Regions from separate parts of the Nocardioides sp. NPDC054178 genome, predicted to be linked through region 2. Evidence: riboswitches for the same ligand, from Rfam matches in the RefSeq annotation. Region 2 holds a riboswitch; the other holds the start of a gene.
What was found. A riboswitch is a leader RNA that binds a small molecule or an ion and turns the genes downstream of it on or off. The one in region 2 is predicted to bind S-adenosylmethionine.
Positions count from the first base shown of each region.

Region 1: linked by a shared signal. The riboswitch ahead of ACZ6WN_RS22895 (aminotransferase class V-fold PLP-dependent enzyme) and the one ahead of thrC (threonine synthase) in region 2 are both predicted to bind S-adenosylmethionine.

Region 1 is NZ_JBVJKY010000007.1:84,213-91,622, forward strand. Features, by position in the region: gene ACZ6WN_RS22890 (transglycosylase domain-containing protein) at 1-1,473, shown strand, start outside; SAM riboswitch class IV at 1,548-1,661, shown strand; gene ACZ6WN_RS22895 (aminotransferase class V-fold PLP-dependent enzyme) at 1,706-3,025, shown strand; gene ACZ6WN_RS22900 (lipoate--protein ligase family protein) at 3,597-4,652, shown strand; gene ACZ6WN_RS22905 (alpha/beta fold hydrolase) at 4,660-5,484, opposite strand; gene ACZ6WN_RS22910 (alpha/beta fold hydrolase) at 5,661-6,482, shown strand; gene ACZ6WN_RS22915 (alpha/beta hydrolase) at 6,514-7,344, shown strand; gene ACZ6WN_RS22920 (MBL fold metallo-hydrolase) at 7,354-7,410, shown strand, end outside.
Region 2 is NZ_JBVJKY010000002.1:423,919-431,328, reverse strand. Features, by position in the region: gene ACZ6WN_RS08740 (alpha,alpha-trehalose-phosphate synthase (UDP-forming)) at 1-592, opposite strand, end outside; gene ACZ6WN_RS08735 (DUF3263 domain-containing protein) at 711-1,007, shown strand; gene ACZ6WN_RS08730 (LytR C-terminal domain-containing protein) at 1,008-1,526, shown strand; gene otsB (trehalose-phosphatase) at 1,619-2,473, shown strand; gene lon (endopeptidase La) at 2,586-4,913, shown strand; SAM riboswitch class I at 5,057-5,196, shown strand; gene thrC (threonine synthase) at 5,208-6,479, shown strand; gene ACZ6WN_RS08710 (SGNH/GDSL hydrolase family protein) at 6,615-7,410, shown strand, end outside.

The DNA of each region.
Region 1 (7,410 bases), on a different contig from region 2:
GGCATGGTCGACCTCGGCTACCTGAAGCAGGCCGACGCCGACAAGGTGAAGGACAAGCTGCCGAAGTTCCCCGCGAAGACGGTGCCGAGCCGGCTCGGCGGCCAGCGCGGCCACGCGCTCACCATGATCAAGGCCGAGCTGCTCGGTCTCACCAACGCCCAGGGCAAGCCGCTGTTCACCGAAGAGGACATCGACAGCGGCGGCCTACGGATCACCGCGACGCTCTCGCCCAAGGTGATGAAGGCGTCGGCGAGCGCGGCCAAGACCGTGAAGCCGAAGAACCGGAAGGCGTACGTCAAGGGCGACCCGGAGCAGAAGAACGCTCTGCACGTGGCGACCGCCTCGGTCGACGTCGGCTCCGGCGCGCTCCTCGGCTTCTACGGTGGTCAGGACTATCTCGACAGCCAGCACAACTGGGCCGCGACCGGTGGCCACGCCGGGTCGACCATGAAGGTCTTCGCCACCGCGGCGGCGATCGCCAAGGGCTACTCGCTGGAGTCGACGTGGGCCGGTGACTCGCCGTTCACGACCTATACGGGCGCGCCGGTCGTCAACGAGGGGGAGCAGGCCGGCATCGCCGACGGGATGGACTACGGCCAGCACATCACGATGCTCAAGGCGCTGGAGCAGTCGGTGAACACGGCCTACATCGACATGACCGAGTCCATGGGCGGGCCCGAAGAGGGCCGCAAGGCGATCTACGACACCGCCGTCGCGGCGGGGGTGGCCCCGGCGAAGGCGACCCCGAAGTTCCCGGGGATCCCCAGCACCACCACCGACTTCGACCACAAGACCGACGACCGGATCGCGCTCGGCCGCGCCAATGTCAGTCCGATCAACATGGCCAACGCCTACGCCACGATCGCCAACGGCGGCTACCGCCACAACGTGCACATCGTGAAGAAGGTCCGCGACCGTGCCGGCAACGTCCTCTACAGCTGGAACGGCCGCAAGAACGCCCGGCACGCGATCTCCGAGGACGTCGCCGCCGACGTGACGTACGCGATGCAGGGTGTGGTGCAGAGCGGCTCGGGCCAGAAGGCCCAGAGCATCGGCCGGCCGGTCGCCGGCAAGACCGGCACCGGCACCTGCACCGACGAGCAGTACGTCTGCTCGTCGTGGTTCGTCGGGTTCACCCCGCAGATCGCCACCGCCGTCCGCTACTCGCGCGGCAACGGCGAGGGGAAGCTCGACGGTGGCTGGATGCCGTCCTACTTCGGCGCCGACTATCCCACCGAGACCTGGGCGGCCATCATGGCGAAGGCGATGGAGGGCAAGGAGGTCGAGAACTTCCCGGAGCCGGTCTACGTCGACGGCCAGGATCCCGAGTCCGGACACGAGAAGCAGCTGATCGCGCCGCCGCCTCCGCCGGACAAGGACGACGGCGAGGAGTGTGACCCGATCGCGGAGTTCTTCGGGGCCTGCGACGGCAAGGGCAAGGACAAGGGCGACCCATGGGGCGGGCGTCCATGATCTGAGACCTGCGTCCATCAACCGAGATGACGAGTTGGTGGGGGCGCCCGGTCTCGGGCAGCATCTCCGGCGAAGGTCACGACTGCCAGCGTGAAGCCCCGGCTTGCTGGCGGGCAACCCTCCCACGCGGTGGGGTGCTCCGGGTGACGACCAGGCCCTCGCCGAGGTGGCGCGGGCAAGCGCGTGCTTCGCCGGGTGGCCCTGGGGGAGCCATGACCCGAAGGGTGCCCCCATGTCCCTGCTTCCGCTCGTCGGCTCGAAGACACAGGTCCCGCTGCTGGACGGAACGACGACGACGTACGCCAACCTCGATGTCGCCGCGTCGGCGCCGGCGCTGCAGGCCGTGGCCGACCGGGTGGCCGAGGTCCTGCCCTGGTACGCCTCGGTGCATCGTGGCGCCGGCTACCTGTCCCAGGTCTCGACCGCGCTCTACGAGGAGTCGCGCGCGACCATCGGCGCCTATGTCGGCGCCCGCGAGGACGACGTCACCGTCATCACCCGCAACACCACCGACGCGGTGAACCTGCTGGCCGGCTGCGTACCCGGTCGGGTGCTCGTCCTCGACATCGAGCACCACGCCAACCTGCTCCCGTGGCACCGGGTCGAGGCCGGCGTCACCGCCATCGCCGGCCGCGAGAGCCTCGCCGGCACCATCGACGCCCTCGCCGGCGAGCTGGCTCGCGGCGACTACGCCCTGGTCGCGATCACCGGTGCCTCCAACGTCACCGGCGAGGCGCTGCCGGTCGGCGAGATCGTCACCCTCGCCCACGCCCACGGCGCCCGGGTGCTCGTCGACGGTGCCCAGCTGCTCGCCCACCGCCACTTCTCGCTCGCCGCGACCGGCGCCGACTACGTCGCCTTCTCCGGCCACAAGCTCTACGCCCCCTACGGCGCCGGCGCCCTGGTCGGGCGCCGCGACTGGCTCGACGTCGGCACCCCCTACCTCGCCGGGGGAGGCGCCGTCGACGACGTGGAGGTGGGCGAGACCACGTGGCAGCCCGCCCCCGCGCGCCACGAGGGCGGCTCGCCCAACGTCATCGGCGCCGCCGCGCTCGCGGCCGCCTGTACGTCTCTCGACGGCCTCTCGGTCGCCGAGCTGGACCGCCACGAGGCGTCGCTGAGGGGGCGCCTCGTGGCCGGCCTGTCCGCGCTGGGCGGAGTCGAGGTCATCCGGCTGTGGCCCGACTCCGACGAGCCGGTCGGTGTGGTCACGTTCACCGTCGACGGCATCGAGCCCGGTCGCGTCGCGGCCTACCTCTCCGCCGAGCACGGCCTGGGCGTACGCGACGGCCGCTTCTGTGCCCAGCCGCTCCTCAAGCGCCTCGGGCTCACCGCCGGCGCTGTCCGCGCGAGCATCGGCATCGGCACCTCGGTCGCCGACGTGGACCGGCTGGTCGCCGGCGTACGTTCCCTTCTCGCCGGTGACGTCCGGGGCGACTACGTCCTCGTCGACGGTGCCTGGACCCTCACCGAGGACCCTCGCCCCCTGGTCGGCCCCGCCGGCCTGACCCGCCTGGCCGACACCGCCGGCTCCTGCGCCGCCGCCGTCTGACCCCCCTGCCGAGGCGTCAGCTACGTCGGCCGAGCCGTCAGGTACTTCGGGCGAGGCGTCTACGTCGGGCGAGGCGTCTACGTCGGGCGAGGCGTCAGGTAGGTCGGGCGAAGCGTCAGGTAGGTCGGGCGAAGCGTCAGGTAGGTCGGGCGAAGCGTCGGGTAGGTCGGGCGAAGAGTCAGGTACGTCGGCCGAAGAGTCAGGTAGGTCGGGCGAAGAGTCAGGTACGTCGGCCGAAGCGTCGCTTCTGTCGGCCGAATGGGCATGCGGTGACGCCTCGCTCGACCGGAGTGACGCTTCGGCCGACGGGAGTGACGTCTCGCTCGACGGGAGTGACGCTTCGGCCGACGGGAGTGGCGCCTCGCTCGACGGGAGTGACGCTTCGGCCGACGGGAGTGGCGCCTCGCTCGACGGGAGTGACGTCTCGGCCGACGGGAGTGGCGCCTCGCTCGACGGGAGTGACGTCTCGGCCGACCGGAGTGACGTCTCGCTCGACGGGGGTGACGCTTCGGCCGACGGGAGTGACGCCTCGGCAGGGGATGAATCGGCGCGGGGACGGTGTTGAGGAATTGTGAGTGAACGAGTGCATGGCGAGCGGAAGGTACGCGGCGGCAAGCTGGTTGTCGTCGACGCGACGGTGTCCGCTGACACGATCATCGACGTCGTCCTCTCGGGCGACTTCTTCCTGGAACCCGACGAGGCGCTGGGGTGGCTGACCGCCGCGCTGGAGGGGCAGTCCGTCGAGGTGTCCCTCGACCAGCTGACCGCGGAGCTGGACGCCGCGGCCCGTGACGCCGAGCTGGTCGGCTTCGGCACCCGCGACATCGCCCTGACGGTGCTGCGGGCGCTCGGTAGGGCCACGACCTGGGACGACCTCGACCTCGAGATCGTCGAGACCGGCCCGCTGTCGCCGACGATGCAGATGGCCCTCGACGAGGTCATCGTCCGCCAGGTCGCCGAGGGCCGCCGCGCCCCCAACCTGAGGTTCTGGGACTGGGCGAGCAGCGCGGTCGTGATCGGCAGCTACCAGTCGCTCTCCAACGAGGTCGACGAGGCCGCCGCCGAGCGCCACGGCATCGACGTCGTACGCCGCATCTCAGGTGGCGGCGCGATGTTCATCGAGCCGGGCAACACGATCACCTACAGCCTCGCGGTGCCCGACACGCTCGTGGCAGGCATGTCCTTCCAGGAGTCCTACGCCTTCCTCGACGAGTGGGTGCTGCGCGGCCTGCGCAGCGTCGGTATCGAGGCCGCCTACGCAGGTCTCAACGACATCGCCTCCCCGGTCGGCAAGATCGCCGGGGCCGCCCAGAAGCGGATCCCGGGCGGCGTGCTGCACCACGTCACGATGGCCTACGACATCGACGCCGACAAGATGCTCGAGGTGCTCCGGATCGGCCGGGAGAAGATGTCCGACAAGGGCACCCGCAGCGCGGCCAAGCGTGTCGACCCGATCCGTTCCCAGACCGGGCTGAGCCGCGACAAGGTCATCGAGGCGCTGCTGGCCGAGTTCGAGCAGAGCTTCGGGGCGGCGTACGTCGGCCTCGATCAGGCCACGATCGAGGAGGCCGCGGCGCTGGTCGAGACCAAGCACGGCACCCTGGCCTGGCGGGCACGGGTGCCGTAGCGGCCGCTCAGCCGTCGATGAAGGCCAGCAGGTCGGCGTGCAGACGGTCCCGGTCGGTGTCCGGCAGGGCATGGCTCGAGCCTTCGTAGACCTTCAGCTCCGCACCGTCGATCAGGTCGGCCGAGCGTCTGCCACCGACCCCGATCGGCACGATCTGGTCGTCGTCGCCGTGCACGACCAGCGTCGGCACGTCGATCTTGGCCAGGTCGGGCCGGAAGTCGGTGGCCGAGAAGGCGGCGATGCACTCGTAGGCGCCCCGGTGCCCCGAGGCCATGCCCTGGAGCCAGAAGGCATCGCGGAAGCCCTGGGGGACGTCGCCGTTCCGGTTGTGCCCGAAGAACGGGCCGTCGGCCAGGTCGCGATAGAGCTGGGCCCGGTTGGCCACCTCTCCCGCGCGGATCTCGTCGAAGACCTCGATCGGGAGCCCGTCGGGGTTGTCCTCGGTGCGCAGCATGAGCGGCGGCACCGCCGAGACCAGGACGATCCGCGCGACGCGGGAGGTGCCGTGCCGACCGACGTACCGGACGATCTCGCCGCCACCGGTCGAGTGCCCGACGAGGGTGAGGTCGCGCAGGTCGAGCGCGTCGATCAGGCCGGCCAGGTCGTCGGCGTAGGTGTCCATCTCGTTGCCCGACCAGGTCTGGCTGGAGCGGCCGTGGCCCCGGCGGTCGTGGGCGACGGCGCGGTGGCCGTGCTGGGCGAGGAAGAGCGCGGTGGCCTCCCAGGCGTCGGAGTTGAGCGGCCACCCATGGCTGAGCAGCACGGGGCTTCCGCTGTCGCCCCAGTCCTTGTAGAAGATCTGGGCGCCGTCGTCGGCGGTGATGTAAGGCATCGGGTTCCTCCCACGGTCGGACGGGATCTGTCCCCTCGAGCCTGACCCGGCCACCCCTGGCCCCGGACCACGTGCACCGCGTAGTCCCGCTCGGACTACGTGCCCTACGTGGTTCGGAGGTGGCGTCGCGCGATGGACGATCGGAGCGTCCCAGCCCCCAGAGCAGGAGCCAGACCATGTCCTTCACACATCGCGCGAGCGGCTTGCTGGCCGTTCTCGTAGCAGCCGTGATCGCCCTCGCCCCGTCGGCCGATGCGCTGACCAGCCGCGGGCACGCCCCGGCGCCGAAGCCGACCGTCGTGCTCGTTCACGGCGCCTTCGCAGACTCCTCGGGCTGGGCCGGCGTCGCCGACAGGCTGACCGACCGCGGCTACCCGGTCCTCGCCTTCTCCAACCCGCTGCGCGGCCCGTTGTCCGACGCCGAGTACCTACGGCTGTTCCTGGACACGATCGACGGCCCCGTCGTGCTCGTGGGTCACTCCTACGGCGGCGCGGTCATCACCAACGCCGCGACCGGTGACCCGGACGTCACCGCGCTGGTCTACGTCGCCGCGTACGCGCCGGCGGAGGGGGAGAACGTGCTGGCGATGAACGAGCTCGGCGGCGGCCACACCGAGGTGGCCGACCACCTCGTCACCAGGCCCTTCCCCGGCGCCCAGCCCGGCGACATGGACGCCTACATCGACCCGGCCTGGTTCCCGCGCGGCTTCGCGCAGGATCTGCCGCGCGACGAGGCCCGGTTCCTCGCGGCCTCACAGCGACCGGGCGCGCTCGCCGCGCTCGTCACCCCGTCGGGCGAGCCCGCCTGGGAGGACCTGCCGAGCTGGTACGTCGTCGCGAAGCAGGACCGGATCATCCCGCCGGAGGCCGAGCGTGCCATGGCCGCCAGGGCCGGGTCGAGAACGGTCTCGGTCGACTCCTCCCACGCGGTGATGATCAGCCACCCCGGCCTCGTGGCCGACGTCGTCCATAACGCGGCGCGCTCGACGGCGCGCTGACCAGCCCGACCGACCATCGAGAGGAAACACCATGCCCACTCCGGACACCATCGTCCTGATCCACGGCTTCTGGGTCACCCCACGCTCCTGGGAGCACTGGAAGGCGCGGTACGAGGCCAAGGGCTTCACCGTGCACACCCCGGCCTACCCCGGATTCGAGGTCGAGGTCGAGGCGCTCCGCGCCGACCCGACGCCGATCGCGGATCTCACCCTGGAAGCCATCGTCGCCCACCTGGATGCCTTCCTCGACACCCTCGACAGCGAGCCGATCATCATGGGCCACTCGGCCGGTGGGGCCTTCACGCAGGTCGTGATGGACCACGGCCACGGCGCCGCGGGCGTCGTGCTCAACTCCGCCCCCACCGAGGGCGTACGGGTCACGCCGTGGAGCCAGCTGCGCTCGGTCTTCCCGGTCCTCAAGAACCCGGCCAACCACCACCGGGCCGTCGGGTTCGACGCCGAGCAGTGGACGTACGCCTTCACGAACACCTACACCGAGGAGGAGTCGCTCGCGTTCTACGAGCGCTACCACATCCCGGCTTCGGGCCGGGTACTGTTCGACTCCGTGCTGGCCAACTTCCAGCCCGGTCATCAGGGCGCCTGGGTCGACTTCAAGAATGCCGACCGCGCGCCGCTGCTGTTCCTGTCCGGATCCGAGGACCACATCATGCCCCCGGCCGTGCAGGCGTCGAACGCCAAGCACTACCAGGGCGAGGGCACCCTCACCGAGCACGAGACGTACGACGGCCGGCCGCACCTGATGGTGGCGGGTCCCGGGTGGGAGGAGATCGCCGACCACGCGCTGGAGTGGGCGCTCGCCCACGCCGGAGAGCGGGGCGCCTCCGAGCCCAGCGCCTCCTGAGGCCGCGCGATGGACCTCACCCTCACTCATGTCGGCGGGCCGACGACGCTCCTGGAGGTGGCAGGG
Region 2 (7,410 bases):
GGAGCTGGCGGCGCCAGGGGACCTGCTGGAAGAGCTCGGCCGGCGGGAACGGGATGTGGAGGTAGAAGCCGATGCGCAGGTCGGGGCGGAGCTCGCGCAGCATCTGCGGCACCAGCTGGAGCTGGTAGTCCTGCACCCAGACGGTCGCGCCCTTGGCGGCGACCTCGGCGCACTTCTCGGCGAAGCGCTGGTTGACCCGTTGATAGCCGTCCCACCACTCACGGTGGAACTCCGGCTTGGCCACGACGTCGTGGTAGAGCGGCCACAGCGTGCCGTTGGAGAAGCCCTCGTAGTGCTCCTCGATGTCCTGGGCGGTCATCGTCATCGGCAGCAGGTGGAGCCCGTCGTCCTCGAACGGCTCGAGGTCCTCGTCGGTGCCGCCGGGCCAGCCGATCCAGACCCCGTCGTTGGCTCGCAGGACCGGTTCGAGAGCGCTGACCAGACCTCCTGGCGAGCGTCGCCACGCTTTCGTGCCGTCCGGCATCTCCACTCGATCGACGGGGAGCCGATTGGCCACGATTACCAGGTCAGCCTGCACATCTCCGACTGTAATGGACGAGGGCCAGGTTCGGCGCCGTGTCGTTCCACCCACGACTTCCGGCCCCCTGGACCGAATACCTGTCGAGTAACACGCCGGGAGGGTGAACCACAGCGGTGTAGTTCGGCGCGTTAGGGTGTGGTCAGATGCAGACGACACCGGGGGACGAGGAATGAGCGCTGTCAACGTGCAGGTCACAGGCCCAGGCGAGGACCCCGCGAGCCTCAGCGAGCGCGACAAGCAGATCCTTGATTTCGAGCGTCAGTGGTGGAAGTACGCCGGCGCCAAGGAAGCCGCCGTCCGTGAGGCGTTCAACATGTCCGCCACCCGTTACTACCAGGTGCTCAACGCCCTGATCGACAAGCCGGAGGCCCTCGAGGCCGACCCCCTGCTCGTGCGTCGCCTGCGACGGCTCCGCGCGGCCCGGCAGCGTCAGCGCTCGGCGAGACGGCTCGGCTTCGAGGTCTGAATGACCGGCTGCGTACGTCCTTCGAAGGGTGAGCGTGGCGTAGCGCTCCCCACACCCGTCATCGCGCTGAGCGTGGTGGCCGTCGTCGCCGCGGTGATCATCTTCTGGATCACCGGGGGCGACGAAGACGAGGGCAAGGAGATCGCCCAGGCCGGTGGCAGCCCCTCGGCCTCGGCGTCGGCCCAGCCGAAGCCGGCCAAGACCGAGGAGAAGAAGCCGCCGAAGGCCGAGCCTTCGCCGGTCGACCGCGCCAAGGTCAGCGTCGAGGTCTACAACCAGTCCAACATCGGTGGCCTCGCCAGCGACGTCGCCGCGAAGGCGACGACCGTCGGCTGGAACGTCGTCGGCGAGGACAACTGGATGGGCTCGGTCCCGGAGAACACCGTCTACTACCCGCCCGAGATGAAGCGCGAGGGCCAGCAGCTCGCCGATGACCTCGGCATCAAACGGACCCATCTCTCGGTCGAGGGCTCGATGAAGGGCGACCGGCTGACGGTGGTTCTGACCGGGGCTCTCTGAGGCTTTCCGGCCGTTCTCGAACGTGTGTGATCTGACGCACGGCCGAGGCCTCCAGGTCGGCTCCGCGGCGGTCGCCGTGCCACAGTTGAGGCATGGCCGAACTCCAGCCTGATGGCGCCGCAGGAGAGCAGAAGTACGCCGCGATCGCGGCTGCTGCCGCCGAGACCCTCGTCGGTCTCGACTTCGACGGGACGCTCTCGCCGATCGTCGAGGACCCGGCCGCGGCTCGGATCCATCCGGACGCGGCCTCGGTCCTGATCGCGCTCGCGTCCCGGGTGAAGGCGCTGGCCATCGTCACCGGCCGACCGGCCGGACAGGTCGTCGAGCTCGGCGGTCTGGCCGCGATCGCCGACGCGCTCGCGGAGTCGGGCAAGGAGCTGTACGTGTTCGGGCAGTACGGCAACGAGCGCTGGAGCGGTGCCGACCGGGTCGTCGTCGGCCCGCCGCCGCCCGAGGGCCTCGCCGCCTTCGAGGCGGCGCTGCCGGCGGTGCTCTCCGCTCACGGGGCGCAGGACGCCTACATCGAGGAGAAGGGCCTCGCCGTCGGGGTCCACACCCGCCGGTTCCCCGATCCCGACGGTCTCGCCGCGCGCCTGCTCCCGCCGCTGACCGAGCTGGCCGGCCAGCACGGGCTCGTGGTCGAGCCCGGCAAGCAGGTCATCGAGGTCCGTGCCCCCGGGATGCACAAGGGCCACGCGATCGACACGCTGGTCTCGGAGGTCTCGCCCGGCGCGATCCTGTTCGGCGGTGACGACCTGGGCGACATCGAGGCGTTCGAGGCCGTCCGGGCCTGGGGGAAGACCACCGGGTCGCCGACCCTCCTCGTCTACTCCCACGCGGGTTCCGACCGAGGTCCGCTCGCAGATCTCGCCGATCTCGAGGTCGCGGGCCCGGACGGTGTGCTGGAGCTGCTGCGGCGGCTGACCGGCGAGTCGCGCCCGGTGTAACACGGTCGACGCGGCCGCCGTCCGCTCACAGCGAACACACTAACCGGAGGGAACATCCGGTTGCTCCCGGAAGTTGAGCCAATAACACTCAACTCTTCTAGGAGGGTCCGCAATGGACAAGCTTCCTGTGCTGTTCGTCTCGGATGCCGTGGTCCTGCCGGGGATGGTCGTGCCCATCGAGCTCGACGAGGCCGCGCAGGCCGCGATCGACGCTGCCCGGGCCGGCTCGGAGAGCCGCCTGCTGGTCGCGCCGCGGCTGGGGGACCGGTATGCGACGTACGGTGCTGTCGCCACGATCGAGCGCGTCGGCCGGTTCCGGGGCGGTGAGCCCGCGGCGGTGCTGAGGGCCGTCGGCCGGGCGAAGATCGGCTCCGGCGTGACCGGGCCCGGTGCTGCGCTGTGGGTCGAGGTCGAGCCCGCCACCGAGACGACCACGGAGCACGCGAAGGAGCTGGCCGAGGAGTACAAGCGGCTGGTCGTCGCGGTGCTCCAGCGTCGCGAGGCGTGGCCGGTCATCGACCAGGTCAACCGGCTCACCGAGCCGTCCGAGATCGCCGACACCGCCGGCTACGCTCCGTACCTCGACGACGACGCCAAGCGCGAGCTGCTGGAGACGCCGGACGTCACCGAGCGTCTCGAGAAGGTCATCGCCTGGGCGAAGGACTACATCGCCGAGTCGGAGGTCAGCGACAAGATCGCCGAGGACGTACGCGAGGGCATGGAGAAGACGCAGCGGGAGTTCCTGCTGCGCCAGCAGCTCGCTGCGATCCGCAAGGAGCTCGGCGAGGGCGAGCCCGAGGGCTCCGACGACTACCGGGCCCGTGTCGAGGCCGCCGACCTGCCCGAGGCCGTACGCGAGGCCGCGCTGCGCGAGGTCGACAAGCTCGAGCGTGGTTCCGAGCAGAACCCCGAGACCGCCTGGATCCGCACCTGGCTGGACACCGTGCTGGAGCTGCCGTGGGGCGTGGTCACCGAGGACTCGACCGATGTGACCGCGGCTCGTGAGGTGCTCGACGCCGACCACCACGGCCTCGAGGAGGTCAAGGACCGGATCGTGGAGTACCTGGCGGTGCGGACCCGACGTGCCGAGCGGGGCCTGCAGGTCATCGGCGGCCGTGGGTCCGGTGCTGTGGTGCTGCTCGCCGGCCCGCCAGGAGTCGGCAAGACCTCGCTCGGTGAGTCGGTCGCGCGCTCGCTCGGACGCAAGTTCGTCCGGGTCGCGCTCGGCGGTGTTCGCGACGAGGCCGAGATCCGCGGTCACCGGCGCACCTATGTCGGCGCGCTCCCGGGCCGGATCGTGCGGGCCATCAAGGAGGCCGGATCGATGAACCCGGTCGTGCTTCTCGACGAGGTCGACAAGGTCGGCAGCGACTACCGGGGTGACCCGGCGGCAGCGCTGCTGGAGGTGCTCGACCCGGCGCAGAACCACACCTTCCGCGACCACTACCTCGAGCTCGACCTGGACCTCTCCGACGTGCTCTTCATCGCGACGGCCAACGTCGTGGAGCAGATCCCGAGCGCGCTGCTGGACCGGATGGAGCTGGTCACGATCGACGGCTACACCGAGGACGACAAGGTCGCCATCGCTCGCGACTTCCTGCTGCCCCGGCAGCTCGAGCGCGCCGCGGTGACCGCCGAGGAGGCCACGGTCTCCGACGACGCGCTGCGTGAGCTGGCCGCGAACTACACCCGCGAGGCGGGCGTACGCCAGCTCGAGCGGCTCATCGCCAAGGCGCTGCGCAAGGCGGCGACGAAGCTGGCCACCGGGGCGGAGCACGTCGAGATCGGCCTGGACAACCTCAAGGACCTGGTCGGACGGCCGCGGTTCACGCCGGAGTCGGCGGAGCGTACGTCTGTCCCGGGGGTCGCCACCGGACTGGCCGTCACCGGGCTCGGTGGGGACGTGCTCTTCATCGAGGCGTCCTCGGCCGAGGGGCAGGCGGGGCTCAACATCACCGGCCAGCTCGGTGAGGTGATGAAGGAGTCCGCGCAGATCGCGCTCTCCTTCGTCCGCTCGCACGCCGCTGAGCTGGGCGTCGACCCGGCCGTGCTCGACCGCTCGCTCCACGTCCACGTGCCCGCGGGTGCGGTCCCGAAGGACGGGCCGAGCGCCGGCATCACGATGGTCACCGCGCTCACCTCTCTCGCGACCGGTCGCCCGGTGCGCAGCGAGGTCGGCATGACCGGTGAGGTCTCGCTCTCCGGCCGGGTGCTGCCCATCGGCGGCCTCAAGCAGAAGCTGCTCGCCGCCCAGCGGGCCGGCCTGACCGAGGTCTTCGTGCCCCAGCGCAACGAGCCCGACCTGGACGAGGTCCCCGACGAGGTGAAGCAGGCGCTGAAGATCAACCTGGTCAGCGACGTACGCGATGTCGTACGCGGCGCGCTCGCCGACGCCGGGTCCGCCACCGACGGCGGGGCTGAGTCGGCGCGCGCCGCCTGAGCTCGGTTCTCGCTCCCCGGGGGTAACACGATGTTCGCTGCAACACCGTGTTACCCCCGCACGGTGTCCAGATGGCGGACGGATGGTCCGCGGAGTGGAACCCGGGTGTGATCGACGGATGTTGCCTGCCGTACGATCGGTATTGCTCATCGAGAGGGACTGAGGGAACGGCCCAGTGAAGTCCCGGCAACCGACCACGAGCCTCCTCCCGACCACGGGCAGGGCGTGGGACAAGGTGCTAATTCCGGCCCGGCGCGAGAGACGTGATCGGGGAAGATGAGGAGGAGGTTTCTCATGAGCGCTGCGACCACGGAGACGAAGGGCCTGCGCGAGGGTGCTTTCGGCAACGCCTCGGCGCTGTCGTGCCGGGAGTGTGGCCACCAGATCGAGCTCGGACCGCATTACGCCTGTCCGGAGTGTTTCGGGCCACTGGAGGTGGCCTATGACTTCCCGGCCGTGACCCGCGAGGAGATCGAGGCCGGACCCCGCAACATCTGGCGCTACAAGGCGCTGCTGCCGGTGCCCGACGACATCGAGCAGAGTCCCAACACCGAGCCCGGCTTCACCCGGCTCCTGGACGCGAAGAACCTCGCGCGCGAGCTCGGCCTCGAGAAGCTCTGGGTGAAGGACGACTCCACCAACCCGACCAACTCCTTCAAGGACCGCGTGGTCGCCTGTGCGCTGAGCGCGGCCCGTGAGCTCGACGCCAAGGTCTTCGCCTGCCCGAGCACCGGCAACCTGGCCAACGCGGTCGCCGCCGCCGGCGCGCGCGCCGGGATCCCGACCGCTGTGTTCATCCCCAGCAACCTCGAGCAGCCCAAGCAGGTCAACTCCGCCGTCTTCACCGACAACCTGATCGCCGTCGACGGCAACTACGACGACGTCAACAAGCTGGCCCAGGAGATCGCCGCGGAGGAGGACGGCTGGGCGTTCGTGAACGTCAACGTACGTCCCTTCTACGCCGAGGGCTCCAAGACGCTCGGCTTCGAGATCGCCGAGCAGCTCGGCTGGCGCCTGCCCGACCAGATCGTCATCCCGGTGGCCTCGGGCTCCCAGCTGACCAAGGTTGACAAGGCCTTCAAGGAGCTCATCAAGCTCGGCCTGGTCGAGGAGAAGCCCTACCGGATCTTCGGCGCCCAGGCCACCGGCTGCAACCCGGTCGCGACCGCGTTCAAGGCCGGCGTCGACGCCATCCGCCCGGTCAAGCCCGACACGATCGCCAAGTCGCTGGCCATCGGCAACCCGGCCGACGGCATCTACGTCCTCGACGCCACCCGCTCCTCCGGCGGCGCCGTCGAGGAGGTCACCGACGACGAGATCCGCTCGGCGATCGTGCTCCTGGCTCGCACCGAGGGCATCTTCACCGAGACCGCCGGCGGCACCACGCTCGCGGTCACGAAGAAGCTCGTCGAGACCGGCGCTCTGGACCCGAGTCTGGAGACGGTCATCATCAACACCGGCCACGGCCTCAAGACGCTCGACGCGATCAGCGGCATCGTCGGCCCTCGCGCCACCATCGCCCCCAACTACGACGCCTTCGAGGAGGCCGGGCTCTCGCAGGCGTAGGGCTGCGGATGTTCGTCTAGGTATGTAGCCGAGCCGTCACTTCCCATGCGGAACTCCGCGAGGGAAGTGACGGTTCCTCTGCATACCTAGACGAACCAACCGCCCGTTCACTCTCGTGCGCTACAGATAAGAGACGTGAGCAGCGCGAAGACGAGTGAAGAGGCCAGATGGCTCGGCATGGTCGCCGCGAGCGCCGCGGTCGCCGGTGCGATCGGCGTGGTGGGGGCGGCGGCCGGGGCCGGGTTCGTGACGTTGCTGAAGAGACAGGCGGCGCACGCGCGCGACGTGATCGGCAAGCCCCTCGGCGAGGTGGCGATCTACGCCGACAAGGTCTACAAGAAGACCTACGGCGGTACGCCGGTCGAGCTCCTCGTCCTCGGTGACTCGATCGCCGCGGGACTGGGCGCGGAGACCAGAGGCGGCACTCTCGGCGCTCGGCTGGCCAAGGGCACGGCGAAGGCCCTGCTGAGGCCGGTACGGCTGCGTACGGCCGCCGTGGTCGGGGCTGAGACCTCGATGGTCCCCGCGCAGCTCGAGTCGTTGCCGGAGGGCTACCGGCCCGATGTGGCGGTGGTCGTCGTCGGGGGCAACGACGTCACCCACCGGGTGCCGCAGAAGGACTCCACCCGGGTGCTGGGGGAGGTCATCGACGCGCTGCGTGAGCGTGGTGCCGAGGTCGTCGTCGGCACCTGTCCGGACGTGGGTGCGGTGCGTCCGCTGCCGCAGCCGCTGCGTTCGCTCGGGCGCCGGATCGCCAAGCAGCTGGCCGACGGCCAGCGGGAGATCGCTCTCGCCCGGGGTGCCCACGTCGTCTCGCTCTCCGACGTCGTCGGCCCGTTCTTCATCACCAACCCCGACGAGATGTTCGCGATCGACCACTTCCATCCCAGCGCGATGGGCTACAAGCGCACCGCCAAGGCGATGCTGCCCT